Regions from separate parts of the Sporomusa termitida genome, predicted to be linked through region 2. Evidence: riboswitches for the same ligand, from Rfam matches in the RefSeq annotation. Region 2 holds a riboswitch; each other region holds the start of a gene.
The links. Region 2 has a riboswitch for cyclic di-GMP ahead of SPTER_RS25255 (methyl-accepting chemotaxis protein). Riboswitches for the same ligand answer to the same signal wherever they lie in the genome.
Positions count from the first base shown of each region.

Region 1 (4,178 bases), 980 kb from region 2:
ATTTTAGCAGAGTGGATTACACCCTGTCAAATTTTTCAGGACACTGCAGGCTGGCAGAGCAGGCATATGTTACACAAGGAACTTTCTCACAGCTTCCTGCAGGTCTGTTGCCAGGTGGGCAAGGCTTTGACTGGCAGCGGCGATTTCCTCCATCGTTGCCGACTGCTCCTCGGTGGCCGCCGACACAACCTGAGCTTCTCCGGCGGCGGTTTTGCTCAGGTTGTCAATCCGCTTTACCGAGCCGACAATCTGCTGGCTGCCAAGTTTCATCTGCTCAATCGCGGTGGATATTTCTGTTACCTGCTCGGATACCTGGGTTACGAGCACCACGATTTCCTGAAAAGCCTGGCCGGCAGCATTGACCACCGCTGCTCCCAGTTTGACTTCGCGGGTACCGGCATCCATCGCCTGTACCGCTTTCCCGGTGTCCCCCTGAATGCCGCCAATCAAGGCGGCAATTTGCTCCGTAGCGGCCTGGGACTGCTCGGCCAGCTTGCGTACCTCTTCAGCCACAACGGCAAAGCCCCGTCCCTGCTCACCGGCCCGGGCCGCCTCAATAGCCGCATTAAGAGCCAACAAATTGGTCTGGCCGGCAATACCGGAAATAGTAGCAACAATCTGGCCAATCTCGCGTGACCGTTCCCCCAGCTCACTCACTACCTGGGCTGAATTATTGACAGTCTCTTCGATTTGCGTCATTTGATACACCGCTTTATCGACCGCAGCCTTGCCTTCATTGGCTTTACCGGCTGCCTGTGAGGATTGGCCGGCTACCCCATTGGCGGTTGCCGCCACCTGCTGAATGCTGGCGGACATTGCTTCAACCACTGCTGCCGTTTCATTTGCTGCCGCCAGTTGGTCTCCCGCCCCGGCTGCCACAGCCGTGATGGCGACCGCGACTTGAGTGGCAGCCAGTGCCGATTGGTCGGCACTGGCCGTCAGCTCTTCACTGGAAGCGGCTACCTGCTCAGACTGAGAGTGGACCCTGACGACAAGCGTACGCAGGTTTTCCCGCATCTCCCTGAAGCCTTTGGCCAATTGACCAATCTCATCTTCAGAAAAAATTTTAGCCTCCCGCTCCCGTAAATCCCCCTGCGCCAGCAGCAGGCATTCATCTCGAATCAGGGAAATAGGTTTGGCAATATATCTGGCAATTATAATAATACCGGCGGTAGCAATAACTATACATAAAACAGCAATAATCAGCATAGTCCTCGCCAGAGCATCGGTTGGCCTGGTAGCCTCGGCTTGCGGTGCTGCCACCATCATTACCCAGCGTTTACCGCCAGGCAGCTCGACCGGTGTGGAGACACTGATCCTCTCCACATTATCATTAAAGCGATATACCCCCCGGGCCTGCTGCCCTGACTGAACTGCCTCCTTAAACAAATTAATCAGACGATCATCAAGTTCGGGTTGCTGCAATTTAAGCTCGGGATTCACCTTCTTCTCTGCGATATTCAGTTTACCGGCAAGTTCAGGCCGTTTGGGATGGGCAATAATGATACCCGAATCATCACTAAGCTGACCATAACCGGTATCCAGAAACTGCAGGTCTTTAATCATGTCTGTCAGCCTTGCCATGGAAAATGTGCCGACAAGCACCCCGGTCAGACGGCCTTCCTGTGTAACCGGTACCGCCAGAACGACCGCCAGCTTCCCGGTTGCCTTGGATACCAAAGGATCGGAGACGACCGCTGCCTTTGTTGCCAATACCTTTTTAAAATAGTCGCGTTCACCATAGGTAGCCGCATCGCCGGTACCGGAAATACCGGCGCCATCGGGTAAGATAAAAATAACGGCATCAAAACTCTTAATCCGTGTTTGGAATTCTGCCAGCACCTGCCCAATCTGAGTCTTATCAGTCCCGGCACTCACCTGCTGAACACTGGCCAGACCCTCCAGCTGGGAAATCAGGAGGCTCATGTCGGCCTGCACCCGCCGGGCATAGTCAGTTCCCATTGACATAGCAGTTTCATCAATGCTTGCTGACAGTGATTTGTTGGAAAGATAATAACTAACTCCGGCTAATACACTTAGGGCTACTACCACAAGTGGCAGCAATACCAGCAATAGGCGTGATTGAATCTTTTTTATTTTCATTTTTACGTCTCCCTCTAAATTAATTTAATATTGTCAACAGCACATGAGCAACATGCTCAAATTAAAAAATCGTCATATGCCTGTTGCCAAGGCTGACGAATATTTCCGTTAGAACAATAGCAACCTGGCAGTCATAGAATGTCACCCATCCATTAGACCCATGGCTTTGCGTCCCTACCTTTCAGTAAGTTTGCCAATATTTTGTTGGGAACTGCATTATACGGCGTTTACTTCATCCAGAATGGTAACAACCTCAAGATTTTTTTCCCTGTCAAGATCAATTAAATCACCGCTTTCCAGTTGAACGACCGGCCTTAATTTTAACAGTCCGTTTAACAGCACTACCTTGGCCTTGCTGCCATCATTTAACAGCACCGAGCTGCCGATGAGAAAGCCACGGATGTGAGCCAGAAAGATCAGGCAGATCTGGGGATTAAGCTTATCATACATCTGATCTAGAATAACCTCCACGACGGTGAAGGGAAGCACTTTCTTCCTATACACCCGCTCGGTACTCATTGCATCATAAATATCGGCAATAGCAACAATTTTTGCGTAGGTATGGATCTTTTCCCGGGCTAAACCCAGCGGATAACCACTGCCGTCTTCCCGTTCATGATGCTGCAATATCCCCAGCTTTACTTCTTCCGTTATGTCAAAGCAGTCGTCCAGTAAATGATACCCGTGGGTAGGATGGGCTCTGACAACCGCCATCTCTTCCGGTGTAAGCTTGCCCGGCTTATCCAGTATGTCTTCAGGGATTAGAACCTTGCCGATATCGTGTAACAGTCCTGCTAAGATGATGTCTTTCAGATTTTTTTCGGTAAATCCCAGCCATTTGCCAATAATGCCGGCGATGATTGCCACATTAAGAGAATGTTTGAAGGTATATTCATTGTGGGCTTTAACATTATGCAAATCATCTATGACCCCGGTAATGTTGACCATCAGTTCAATGTAGTTTTCGACTAATTCCTTACACTCGGCAATTGGCACTTCTTTAAAAGCCCTGACTTTTTTAAAGGTTTCCTCTACTGATGCAAGGGTATCTTTATATATACTAAAAAACCGGCAATTTGACGATAAGCTTTTATTAGGCAACACAATACTAACCTGTGATATTTTCCAGTTGCTAAGATTGTCAATATAGTCCTCTGTCAAAAATACACCTTGTTCCAACAAAACTTGTCCTGTATCAGACAGAACCGGCTGCGCGACTATCATACCTGGCTTAAGTTCTTCTAGCCGTAATAAGTGTTGGTTCGGAAACATCTTATCCTCCGTTCAAATAAAATAGTACCTAACTAGTCACAACAGCCAGGTACTTAATTATTCCGAGTGAGTTTCAACCCGCCTATTGTAGATTTTCTGCTATTACAGCTATGTGGTAAAGCGGCATGCCCGGGAACAATCAAAATCCCGCATATTATTTCAAATTCATACATAATTCTACAATACTTTCTTTGCTAATACTATTGGAGTATGGTACAAAAAAAACCGGTACCTGTTGTTGCCGTATAACAATAAACTGTTTTGCGATGAATTCATCTGTTCTCACCTGTTTCCGCTTTCTGTAATTTCCAAATCTTTAAATACAATATCAGCAACACCTTAGTCTCCATTTTATCCAGCGACATCCCCAAAAAATCCTCAATCCGCCTTTTTCGCCAAATGACCGTATTATGATGGATAAAAAGCTTCTGTGATACGGCCTTGAGATTTATCTCCTCCAGTATCAATTCCAGCGTAAATAATAGATTACTGCCCCGTACCTGGTCATATTCGGCAAGACGACCGATCGTATTCTGCACAAGCGCGCAGGTATTTTCATCATGGAGCAGCTGAAATGCGACTTCATAAATCCCGATATCATCACAATGCACCACTTGCGCGCAATTGGAAGCGGCGACAATAACCGCCCGGTTTGCTTTTTCATAGCTGTCCCTGAACCTGATGGGAGTCCCGGATGTACCGGAAATGCCGATTTTGGCACTGATATGAGGAAAAAGCACCTTCATTTCGCTAATCAGCTGATTGGCAAAATCAATTTGCCTTTGTTTGCTGGTTAGACCGGC
Region 1 is NZ_CP036259.1:254,695-258,872, reverse strand. Features, by position in the region: gene SPTER_RS01245 (methyl-accepting chemotaxis protein) at 70-2,103, opposite strand; cyclic di-GMP riboswitch class I at 2,219-2,308, opposite strand; gene SPTER_RS01240 (HD-GYP domain-containing protein) at 2,320-3,375, opposite strand; gene SPTER_RS01235 (PAS domain-containing protein) at 3,648-4,178, opposite strand, start outside.
Region 1: another riboswitch for cyclic di-GMP. It lies ahead of SPTER_RS01245 (methyl-accepting chemotaxis protein); the one in region 2 lies ahead of SPTER_RS25255 (methyl-accepting chemotaxis protein).

Region 2 (4,178 bases):
ACTCCACCAGGGTGGGAATTCCCCGCGCCAGGTTTTCCCGCAGCAGCTCCAGGGTGCCGTCATACCCGAGCGTCACCTCAAAACCGTTGCTCTTTAACCAAGCTTCTATCTGCTGCGGAGGAGTACCGGGGTTTTTATGGCCCAGGCCGCCGGTCCCCATCTCCCGGGCAAGCCGCATTTCCGTGTCATGGTTCATGGCTTCGTCACTTAATATATTATACCAGTGTAACAGCGACATGACAGCCGCCGGACCACAGGTATAGTCAGTTGTTTGCTGATAGCCTTTGACACCCAGGGACAGGTAATAGGGATTGGGTTTCATTTCGTAATAGTTGGCAGCACCGGTTGAGTCTGGACGCGGCAGGGTAGTTACTTCTCCTGCCAGCCGGGCCGTGGTAAGGCAGGCAAGAAAAACCAGGCCAACCAAAATAGTCTTCCAGCGCCCAACATTCACCTGTCTGATAACCATGCAACCCCTCCTTAATTTTATATATGCTTTTGCATATAATTGTAGAAGAGGGCGGCCAAGGGGCGTCAGACCGGAATATTTCTTACACAGCGAATTTATTAACCGCTTCTCTGAGCTCCATTGCCAGTTTAGCCAATACCTGGTTTGACGTTGCAATTTCCTCCATTGATGCCGATTGTTCTTCGGTCGCCGCCGCCACTGTCTGCGCTTCGCCGGCTGTTTTCTTACTCAAGTCATCCATTTGCTGTACCGAACCGACATTTGCCGGCTGCCGTTAGCTATTTGCTTGATGGCGGCAGAGATTTCTCCTATTTGCCCTGATACCTGAGTCACCAGGGCAGTAATTTCCAGAAAAGCCTGGCCGGAGGCGTTAACCACTTCTGCTCCCAGCTTTACTTCGCGTGTTCCTTCATCCATAGCGGTTACGGCTTTGTTGGTATCCTCCTGAATTTCACTGATCAGTGCCGCGATTTTCTTAGCTGCTTCCTGCGACTGTTCAGCTAATTTACGGACTTCTTCGGCGACTACGGCAAAACCCCGGCCCTGCTCACCGGCCCGCGCCGCTTCAATAGCGGCATTAAGTGCCAGCAGGTTGGTTTGCCCGGCAATTCCGGCAATAGTATCTACAATCTGCCCTATTTCTTTCGACCGCTCACCTAAATTAGCGACAACGCCGGCTGAACTATTCACAGTCTGTTCAATATGCGCCATTTGGCTAACTGCTTTATCCACCGATTTATTCCCGGCGGCAGCCTTTTCCCTAGCCTGGGTTGATTGCGCCGCCACTTGATCCACATTAGCGGCGATTTGCTGAATATTATCTGACATCTGTTGTACGACTGCAGAAGTATTGTTTGCTACCTTCAGTTGTTCTTCCATCCTGCTGGAAACATCGGTAATGGAACCGGCTACCTGATTCGCAGCCTGTGACGACTGGTGCGCACCGGCGGTCAATTCCTCGGCCGACGTCGCTACCAGCTCAGACGAAGTGTCAATTTTGCGTACAAGGGTACGCAGATTTTCTACCATGATTTCGAAAGCCCTGGCTAAACGCCCCAGTTCATCCTGGGAATTTACACTAATATTCGTTACGCTGAGATCGCCGCCGGCAACACGGTTGGCCGCGCCTTCCAGTATTTGCAGCGGTCTGGCAATACGCGCAGCGGCAACCAGGATAACAAGAATAGCTGCAATAAGTACTGCAACAATAGTAAGCAATGAAATCCAGGCAAAGGTTCTCAGCTGCGCCCTGGCCTCAGCCGCCGGAACAGTCACGCCAATCGACCAGGAGGTTCCCGTAATTGGCGCATAAGCCAGGTATCTTTCTATTCCCTCATAGTGGTAGCCGGCAATCCCCTTTTCGCCTTGCAGCATCTTGGCCGCAGCCGCCTGTAACGGCGGGGTCGCATGTGGATCATTGTTAATATTAGTTTTGTTTACTATCTCTTTATTGGGATGAACAATAATTGTGCCATCGGTCCGCAGAACATAGGCATAGCCGGTTTGGGCCACCTTTATACCGAGAATGCGTTTTTCCACTTCTTCAATATTGATGGCCCCTGCCAAAATCCCGGCAACGCGGCCATCGGCTTTGATCGGGGTAGCGATAACCACGACCAGCTTGCCGCTTGTCGGCGATATAATCGGGTCGGTAATAAAGGTATTGCCGGCAATCGCACTGGCAAAATACGGCCGGTTGGTTGAGTTGCCGGAGGCACCCCGGGTGTCGATGTAGTCACCGTTGGCATCAGTCCAAAAAATGTTTTCATACAGCTTATTATTGTTAATTTCCGCGCTAATGTAAGCCACCCGGCTTTCACGGCTGCCATTAATCAGCAGGGGCGACCGGGCGATTGCCTCCAGTTCTTTCTTATGCCCCTCAAGCCACATGCCGACTGCTTCCCCATTGGTCTGAGCGGTAAGGGCAAGTTCATTCTCGACATCGTGGGTCAGCATTTTTTGGGATTGCCAGAAGTTAAGCCCTGCCAGCACGCCCAGAGCGATCACAAATAAAGAGATAACTATAGCCGCAAGTTTTGCTTTGATACTTTTCATATTCAACATCTCCATTCGATGTGGTCAGTGATCTTTAGCATACATATGCGCGCTTTGATCACTACCCCTATATCATTGAAAATACCCCAGGCCCCCTTTCGCTGTTCACGCTCTATCGGCTGTGCCTGATCGCCTTTGGTGCTGCTGTGAATAAGCTCCTGCAGGGTAGCACGTAAATAAATCGATAATGCCAGACCTGTCCATGGCAGGCCTGGCATTATCGATTTAGAACCGAATTTGCAACCTGGCAATCATAGGCTTTCCAGCCTTTAGACCCATGGCTTTGCGTCCTTGCCTTTCGACAAGTATGCCGTTATAGGTGCTTACTGTTTATATCGTTTAAAAATTTTAAAAGTTTAGTCATTAAGATGTCTATACTAGTTAAATAGATTATCGTTTTTCTCAATCAGCAGCCTGCGAAATTATCAAAAAATGTCAAACCCCAGTATTTGCCGGCCGGCAAATATGAATTTTCCAGGTAAAGTGAGTACCTTATAACTAGAATTTCCTTGTCCCGGTTTCCAGGAACCGCCTCTTAAGGCGGCCGCTATTCATTGGGCATATTACTAATCGTAAGTTGCCAACGAATGCAAGGGTTGCTCAATGGAGTAATTTGCCTATAAGTATATGATATTTTTCAACTTATTTTTGTTTTGGAGAAAAGTTGATTTTTTTTATCCTTTTTTTAAAATTACAACCTAATTGGAAAATAATAAAAGTTTCACTTTAAAAGAATTTTAAGAACTAATTGTTAAGATAAAGTCGTACCAAACAAGGTACTAAAAACAATTCAGAAAGAGGTTGAAGATATGTTTACTAAAAATAAAACAGTTTTGTCTCTTGCATTAGGATTAGCGATGGTGTACGGTGCCGGCACTATGTCCGCCTTTGCCGCCCCGAATGAGCAGTTACCGGAAAGACCGCCCATTGTTCACAGTCAGGACCAAAATAATCACCCCATCCAACACAAATCAAACTGTGACAAACAACATCCAGTAAATGAACCATGCAACACAAATGGCAAAAAGCCGCTTCCCCCTAAAGATGATCAGGATAAAAAACCGCTATCCAAACAGCACGATAAAAAGAAATCAATCAATCCCGAATTCGAGAATCAACAGGATGTTCCCAAGCGGGACCGATAAACGAAAACAAGAGAAGTGGCTAACCACTTCTCTTGTTTTCGTTTAACAGTGATCCCCGCTTGGCGCCTCCCATTCCCAAAGCCGCTGCCTCCCCTTGGCCGGTACCGGCTCGATTCGGCGCACATTGGCGAGTATCCAGGCATAGCGGCCATGTGTATAATCACCAAACTCAAGTTCATTGCCCATGACCCTCATGTTATTTTCTAAAATAGCGGCAACTCTTTGTTCATTACAGATTTTTAAAGAGGATGTACCTCTAACTTGAAGACAGTCAACTAAATTAGTTATAGCAATCACCGAGCCTAGACGAATATTCAACCAATGTTCAGAAACACAACTTACTCCCAAAGCGGTAATAATAGGCAGGCTATAAAACGCCCTCTTCGTTTCCTTCCCTGCGTGAATCGCAATCCGCCCCCGGTACTTAGTCGACCAGTTCCGTGTCTCGATCTGTTTCGCGCCGCAGGCAATTAGGCTTGCCCACGGCTCCAGGATTGTTATGGCTTTCA
Region 2 is NZ_CP036259.1:1,235,902-1,240,079, reverse strand. Features, by position in the region: gene SPTER_RS05555 (peptidase C39 family protein) at 1-469, opposite strand, end outside; gene SPTER_RS25260 (hypothetical protein) at 552-710, opposite strand; gene SPTER_RS25255 (methyl-accepting chemotaxis protein) at 698-2,524, opposite strand; cyclic di-GMP riboswitch class I at 2,760-2,846, opposite strand; gene SPTER_RS05545 (hypothetical protein) at 3,334-3,669, shown strand; gene SPTER_RS05540 (ASCH domain-containing protein) at 3,712-4,178, opposite strand, start outside.

Region 3 (4,178 bases), 110 kb from region 2:
TGTAAATGGGATTGCCTTTTAAACTCAAGTCCAAAGAAGAGAAGTATTGCCGGCACCTGCGGGAAAATACAAAGGAAATAAAAAATGCCACAGCTATCCTGTTTGAGGCCCTGGATAACCCGCTGGCTGTTGCGGACATAATGAGCCGCATGGATGCAGTGGAAGAACAGGCGGATAAAGTGACTGGCCGTATTATGGCATTACTGGAAAAAGCATTTGTCACCCCCTTTGACCGTGAGGACATTTACACCCTGGCGCAAAAGCTGGATGATATCGTTGACCATATCAAGGAAACGGTGGAATGTCTGGCGTTGTACAATGTCGGTCCTGCTCCTGCCGGTGCCATGGAACTGGCGGTTTTAATCGCCAAGGCCGGCCGGCAGCTGGATAAGGCGATGGGACAACTGCCCAAACTTAAGTCCCAGCGCGACAAAATTGAAGCAAGATGCAAGCGGATTGCCGGGCTTGAAGAGCAGGGAGACAAAATTTACCGGCAGGAAATGGTGAGACTGTTTGGTCAGGTCAAAGATCCGATTGAACTGATAAAGTGGAAAGAAATTTTATTACATCTGGAAGATACACTTGATCTCTGTGAGAAAGTAAGCAAGCTCATTCAAGGCATCATCCTGAAATATGCCTAATTGGCAATGCAACGCTCCCAGGTTCCTTTCTGTATACAATACATAGGCCGGCTTTGTTTTGTTTTTGGCGAGGACAGGTGTATGATAAAGTAAGGTTGCCGGGTATTTCGGCAGCACCGGGAGGTGTTCGCAATCCCTGGTTTCACGGAGCATATGCATCCAGGCTGGCCGGGCCTGATTTTGCTTGGCTATCTTATCGGCATAATAACAGGCCTGTTTGGCATTGGCGGCGGCTTTTTATTAACCCCGTCTTTAAAAATAATATTTCATGTTTCCTATCCTGTGGCTATCGGCAGCAGTTTGCTGCAGATTTTTTGCACGTCTTTGTTTTCTGCCTATAAACACTGGCAGCATAAAAAACTTGATACCAAAATGGGTGCCCTTACCGCGGCAGGCAGTCTGATTGGGGCTGAAGGCGGTGTCCGGCTGCTGCGGTTTTTTACTGCGCAACAACCGGTCGCGCTTGGCGGACAGTCTGTGCTGCTAGCAGATTTAATAATCAGTCTGGGGTTTCTTATGTTTTTGCTTCCCACAGCTGTATTTATGTACAGGGAGGCCTGCGCGAGCCGGCAGCGCGGAACTGATGAACCGCAGAGCGAGCTGTGGAATTGTATTAAGAACTGCCAGTGGCCGCCATTAGCGGCATTTGAGCAGTCCCATATACTGAGCTTAAGTATTTGGATGCCGATCCTGCTCAGCCTGTCAGTCGGGCTGCTTACCGGTCTGCTGGGCATTGGGGGCGGGTTTATCAGCTTCCCGCTGTTAGTTTATTGTTTGGGTATGCCGACTAAAACTGCCGTCGGCACAAGTACTCTCCAGGTCCTGGCAGCAAGCGGCTATGGTGCCTTTCGTTATATACAGGCTGGAAATGTGGATTTCCTGCTGGTTTTGCTTATGCTGCTTGGCTCAACGCTGGGAGTCCGTACCGGGGTAAGGTTGTCCCGGCGAATCAACGCCTGTGATACCCGTACCTATTTTTCCGGGTTATTGGTAGTGGCTGTTTTGTTGATTGTGTATGATTTACTTAAATGCTTTATACGGTAATAATCTGCAAACAAAGATAAGAGATATTTAAGGGCCGGTTAAGCACAGGTTTTTGTGCTTAACCGGCCCTTATCTGGCTCAGTGTAAGGAGTGGCGGCAGCCAGCACACACTCACCCTATGTCCTGCTGCGCAAGGTGTTAAAATAATTGTGAGTAAAATTAAAAAAAATATTAACAAAAATTACAAGTTAGATAATATGATTTTTTATATAATAAAACTTGAAAATTATCTTGTAGTGATGATAAAATACTAATAATTAAGCTTTAAGTGTAGTTAACTAAATTTAATAATCTTATGCAAACTTATTGAAAGATAAGGACGCAAAGCTATGGGTCTACGTACTTTGTATATGACTGCCAGGTTGCACCTGCAACCTGGCAGTCATTTTGTCTGTAGTTTTTAATAAAGAATATTGTTAACGAATCCGAATTTAAAAATATTGAATTGCAAATTGAAAAGAAGTGAATCGAACCGTTGACAACTGCGGTATGGCAATAAAGGGATTACCGATTGACTAAATCATTATCAGGGCGGTGAAGTAACCTGTGAAAAAGTTGGTAAGCGTACTGTTGGCAATAACCGCGTTAGCCGGTGTATTTACAGGCAATCCAGGCAGTGATAAGCCGGCAGGAAGGGTATATGCGGCCAAGGCTGTAGCTGAACAAACTGATTTTGCCTATGGGCGGGCCCCGCTGACAGCAAGCAGCATAGCCGCTGCAGCTGCCACCGGCAATAATAAAGAAGACAATACCGGTATTGGCCAACAGGAGAACCCGCATCCTGGTGATATTGACCCGGCAACCTATGCCAGTCTGATCGATGAACTAATGCAGATAGGCCACCGGCGCAGTCATCCGGATCACAAGATGAATATTGACGGTGAAATTCGATTGCATTATGCGCAAAACAGCGGCCCCGGCCGCTGGGACCGGGATGCCGCCGGCATACGGACCCGTCTGGGCTTTAATGCTGATATCTTTCGGGATTGGCGGGCCTATGGCCTGCTGGACGGGCAAAAGAGTATAAGCAATTATAATAATAGATTGAGTCTTGCCCGCCTGTATGTAACGGGAACAATCGGCACAACGGCGCTGCGAGCGGGCTCTTTCGGTTATCTGATGGCGGAAGGCAATGTGTATGACAGTGGATTTGACGGTGCCCGTCTTGACTTTGGCGGACCTGTGAAATATACGCTGAGCTATGGTGAGACTAATGACACAATAAAAACCTATGTGGCCACTGCCCGTTATCAGGATTTTGATTACAATCTGGAGGCCGGTGTGTACCATTATCAGACAGATAGCAGCATTCGCCGGCAAACCACAATCCGCACGCTGAGCGGCAACTATAATTTCAGTAATTTTGGCCTGGGAGCCATGGTTTTGGATTCCAGCGTGAAAGATAACCGGGGTGAGGGTATTGGCTATGTATTCAGTCTTAACTACGGTGATCTGAAAACCTGGCGGCCAGGCACCTATAGAATATTTTATAAATATTACAATCAGCCGCAGGGTACGTATATTGCCCATCAGATGAACGGCAGAGGCAATTCGATGCAGGGCTTTAAGGGCCAGGGCGCAGGCCTTAACTATACCTTGGCCGAAAACCTTGTCGGCGGTATTGAATACTACGATCTGACAGACAAGATAAGCGGGGAAAAGGGCGAAACCTGGTGGAGCCACATCACACATTATTTTTAACTAGTAAGCAGGTGAATTGCGGCAATGAGAAGCATAGAGGGCATTCTTGCCCAACAAGACTATCTGGCTGTTGTCGGCCTGGGCTATGTTGGCCTGCCGCTGGCTGTTGCCTTTGCCGACAAGGTTAAAACGCTGGGCTTTGATAGTAATCAGGAAAAAATTCATATTTACCAACAAGGGGTTGATCCTACCCGGGAAATCGGCGATGAAAAAATCAGCAGCACTACCCTGGAATTTACCACAGATCCGGTAAGGCTAAAAGAGGCCAGGGTGATTATTGTGGCTGTGCCAACACCGGTAAATGGCGATAAAACACCCAATCTGGCGCCTGTTATCAATGCCAGCAAAATAATTGGCCAAAATTTATCACCGGGCAGTATTGTTGTTTTTGAGTCCACTGTGTACCCGGGTGTTACCGAAGATGTCTGTATACCAGTACTGGAAAAAGAATCAGGCCTAATATGCGGTAAGGATTTTAAGGCGGGTTATTCACCCGAACGGATCAATCCGGGAGACCGGGTGCATAAGCTGGAAAATATCTGCAAAATCGTGGCCGGTATCGACACGGAGACCGCAGAGGCCATTACGGCTGTCTATGAGCTGATTATTCAGGCCGGTGTTTATAAAGCACCGAGCATTAAAGTGGCTGAAGCGGCCAAACTGGCTGAGAATGCCCAGCGGGATATTAATATTGCTTTTATGAACGAATTGGCAATGGCCTTTGACCGCATGGAAATCAACACCCAAGATGTGATTGCGGCGATGAACACCAAATGGAATGCCTTGGGGTTT
Region 3 is NZ_CP036259.1:1,124,993-1,129,170, forward strand. Features, by position in the region: gene SPTER_RS05055 (DUF47 domain-containing protein) at 6-641, shown strand; gene SPTER_RS05060 (sulfite exporter TauE/SafE family protein) at 795-1,685, shown strand; cyclic di-GMP riboswitch class I at 1,972-2,055, shown strand; gene SPTER_RS05065 (S-layer protein) at 2,232-3,386, shown strand; gene SPTER_RS05070 (nucleotide sugar dehydrogenase) at 3,411-4,178, shown strand, end outside.
Region 3: another riboswitch for cyclic di-GMP. It lies ahead of SPTER_RS05065 (S-layer protein); the one in region 2 lies ahead of SPTER_RS25255 (methyl-accepting chemotaxis protein).

Region 4 (4,178 bases), 1.5 Mb from region 2:
TTTACTGCGTATTAAACGCAAAGATGCCATTGTTGTGTTTGAATAAGGGTACATATTGGAAAGAGTCTGGCAGCCAAATGGCTGGCCAGACTCTTTCCGCTTCTGTGCCTAACTGCCCCAGGCCGTTACTTGGAAGGCTGCGCATTATTGCAAATATCTTTTAATATTCCATAACAGCTGTTTAGCCGCTCTTCGCTTAGGCCTGCTAACAGCTGCTGCCGCTGCTGTCTGACAATAGCCTGCCAATGAGTGTACCGGCCCAGGGCTAAGGCAGTCAGCATCACTGTTTTTTCCCGTTTGTTACAGCCTTCCCGCCGCTCTATCAGCCCCTTCCGTTCCAGATTGGCCAGGCTCTTAGATATGGCCGGCGGTTCAATATTCAGATACTTGGCCAAAGCAGTCTGGGACATGGCGCCCTTGGTTTTAACGGTTGTAATAATGGCCCACTCAGAGCTATAAATACCGCATGGCTCCAGCTGCTGGTTCAAGCCTGTAGAAATAATCCGGGTTGTCTGATAAAGCTGGTGAATAATCTTTTCGGTTATTTCCATACACCCTCCTGTCATTTCATTGCCGTAGCTGCACCCTTCTTTTCATTAACATAATAATAACTATAAGCTGCCAAAAATACAAACATCACCCCAGTGGAATATATATACACCGACGCATAGCCTGTTGCGCCGGCCAGCAGCCCCAGCATAATAGCGCCCCCGCCGGCACCAATATCCAATACATTATAGAAAGTCGCACTGGCAGCACTGCGCCGGCTGGCCGGCACCAGATTCAATATCCAGGTTTGCAGAGCCGGGAAAAGGGCGCCAACACCAAAACCATAGAAAACGGCGGCCGCTAATATTGCGGTCAGCGTAGTAGTGGCAGTGAGGATTGCCAGGCCTGCCAAAAATAAAATGGCCCCAGGCAGAATGACCCAGGCCGGGCCTTTACGGTCAAAAATTTTTCCGGTCACAGTACGTGACAGACACATACACAACGTGCCCAGCAGAAAAAAATAGCCAGGGTTTGCTATATTGACCTCTTTGGCAAATACCGCAATAAAAGTAAGCACGCTGCCGTAGCAAATACCAAATAGCATGGCAAGAAACGCCGGAAATCGTGTTCCTCTCACCATAAACCGGTCCCAAACAGACCGGCTTAGGTCTGACCGTACCTCATCAGCCACTGGCATCGCAGGTACAGAGCAAAAGTATACCCCCAGCAGTGCGTGTATCTGGCACAAGGCCGATACGAAAAAAACAGCACCGAAGCCATAACTGTTCATTAACCAGATTCCGGCCGCCGGTGCTACCGCCATAGCCATGGTTGTCCCCATGCCAAAATACCCCATTCCCTCACCGCAGCGGGAAACAGGAATAATGTCGGCGGCAAGTGTAGCATAAAAAGTAGTGGCAATACCGAAGCCAATCCCGTGAATAATCCGGATTGCCAGCAGCCCGCCCACCGAAAGCCACAGATAATAACCAGCCACTGATAAAAAAGAAATTGTAATGCCAATAAAGAGACAATATCTCTTACCAAATTTTTTAATTCCCCAGTCCGTAAACAGGCGAATAAAAATTGCCGAAAATACAAAAATACCGGCTATCAGGCCAACCTGGCCGCTTGTCCCGCCCAGGCGGGTGACATAGAGCGGTATAACCGGAATTAACAATTGAAACCCTGCAAAAAACAAACTATTGGTAAAAAACAAAATCAAAAAATCCCTGGTCCACAACTCTTTCCCTACTGGCTGTAATTCAGTTTTCATATCTTCTTTGACTCCTTGAAAAAAACATTATATATTTATTGCCGCTTATAAATCGCCAATACTTAACTAGTTAAGTATTATTTATGATATTACGCACCGTCCTAGATGTCAATAGGCAAAGACGGCTACTTTAAATTATCATATTTTGTCGAAATAATTAAATTCTTGACAAATATGATAATAAAAGTAATAATATAGCAAGTAATCAATTTACAAAAAAGAGAATAGATGGCAAACTTATTCGAAAGATAAGGACGCAAAGCTATGGGTCTAAGGACATGTCTATGACTGCCAGGTTGCAATTACATTGTAATTATTATTAAGGCATCAGTCTGTCCTCAGACTGATGCCTTTTAGTTTATCTACAATACGGTATAAATTGCAAAGCAGAGTATAACTTAGATACATTACAAATAAGCGAGGCACTTCTATGCAGAAAGTTTCCATCCACAATTTAACAGAAGGAATGACTACCTACACACGCCTGTGTGCCGCAGACGGCCGGGTGCTTTTGGGCAGCCGCATCCGCCTGAGCGAAAGCTACATCAAAAAAATCCATAATTTCGGCGTTTTGAACTTATTTGTAACCAATCCGATTATTGAGCGGATTGGTTTAGTCTACGAAGAAACGCTGCCGGAAGATAAGCGAACAGAAGCGATCAAAATCCTGAAAGCCTCTTTTGATAATGCCAAAGAGGGCAAGCTCATAGATGTACACAGCATTTATATTATGGCCAGGACAATTATCGAAACCATTAGCAGCAACCAGCTCATTCGGCTGGACACCACGGTCACAGCTGACGATTATGTGTATAGCCATTGTATAAACGTAGCGGCCCTGGCGGCGGTTATCGCCAGTGACCTGGAATATAACTCGGCAAAAATGCAAGAACTGGTGATGGGGGCCTTATTGCACGATATTGGCAAAGTGCTGGACAATGGCAGTGTCAGCGAGGAAGACCATCCGCGCCAAGGCTTTGAATATGCCCGGAAACTCCGCGATTATTCCATTGTCGCCAGCCATGTAATATTCCAGCATCATGAAAAGGTGGACGGAACTGGCTATCCACGCGGCCTCAGCGGTGATCAGCTGCATGAATATGCCCGTATTACAGCAGTAGCTGATGCCTATGATACCATCGTCTCCGATTTCCAAAAAGGTCCGGCCCTCTTGCCCCATCAGGCTTACGAAGCCATCATGTCGATGAGTGGAACCTACCTGGACAAAGAAATTGCCGATATATTTTTAGCCAAAGCCCCCCTATATCCGCTGGGAACATTTGTTGTCCTTGACACCGGCTTTATCGGCGTGGTCACCGAAGCCCGGCCAAAATTGCAAGCCAGACCAACAGTAACGGTTCTTACCGATGACCAGGGTAGCTTCCGCGATGAATGGGTAGAGGTCGAACTGGCAAAGAACCTGACCAGCTTTATTAATTATGTTTTGTCCGAAAACGAGGTTCTTACACTGACAAAGCGGTACGAAAACAGGTCCTCTCACCGCAAATAACAGGGAGAGGACCTGTGAATAATCAGGGTAATATGTATTAAAGAGTTTTATCACCAGGATGCCAGTCAATCGGGCAAAGACCGCCGCTTTGCAACGCACTCAGAACCCGCACCACTTCTTCAACACTGCGTCCCACGTTCAAATCGCTGACCACCTGATAACGGAGTATGCCCTCAGGATCAATGATAAACAAGCCTCTAAGGGCAATCCCTTCCTCTTCAATAAGAACACCATACTCACGGGCAACCTGCTTGGTAATATCAGAGGCCAGCGGGTAGTTAAGCTGGCCGCCCAGACCGCCGTCTCCCCGCGAAGCCTTGATCCAGGCCCGGTGTGAGTATACACTGTCAGTGCTCACACCTAGGACCGAAGCTCCCAGACTCTCAAACTCAGCCAGCCTGGCGTTAAACCCCAGAATCTCAGTCGGACAAACAAACGTAAAATCTAGCGGATAAAAGAACAACACCAGCCACTTTCCCTGAAAATCCTCCAGCTTGGCAACCTGGTCAAGAGTTTCCATATCACGGGTAGTTGTCATTGCAAAACCGGGGGCTTTTTGACCAACTTTAACAGACATACATTTCACACACCTTTCATTGATAATGCTTCTCAATTAAATAATATTATTATTTGCTGACTTTGTCAACTATTTCTGCATATATTTTAACCGGAATTTTACCGGCAGATACAGGGGTGCGGCCAGGCTGGCATCACAGCGGCGCAGGTATGCACTCTATCAATAAAATCTGTCAATACGCAGGAATTATCAGGTTATCAGAGAATAATAACCATAGCCTTATGCGATTTGACGATTGCTGGGCTAGCGTTAAGGGAATACTATTAGGCAGTGGTATAAAGACTCTGTTAAATAATCTAATACATAGGAGGTAAATACCATGAAAC
Region 4 is NZ_CP036259.1:4,910,261-4,914,438, reverse strand. Features, by position in the region: gene SPTER_RS22705 (family 1 encapsulin nanocompartment shell protein) at 1-46, shown strand, start outside; gene SPTER_RS22700 (MarR family winged helix-turn-helix transcriptional regulator) at 126-551, opposite strand; gene SPTER_RS22695 (MFS transporter) at 563-1,765, opposite strand; cyclic di-GMP riboswitch class I at 1,986-2,069, shown strand; gene SPTER_RS22690 (HD-GYP domain-containing protein) at 2,196-3,275, shown strand; gene SPTER_RS22685 (peroxiredoxin) at 3,313-3,852, opposite strand; gene SPTER_RS22680 (redoxin domain-containing protein) at 4,172-4,178, shown strand, end outside.
Region 4: another riboswitch for cyclic di-GMP. It lies ahead of SPTER_RS22690 (HD-GYP domain-containing protein); the one in region 2 lies ahead of SPTER_RS25255 (methyl-accepting chemotaxis protein).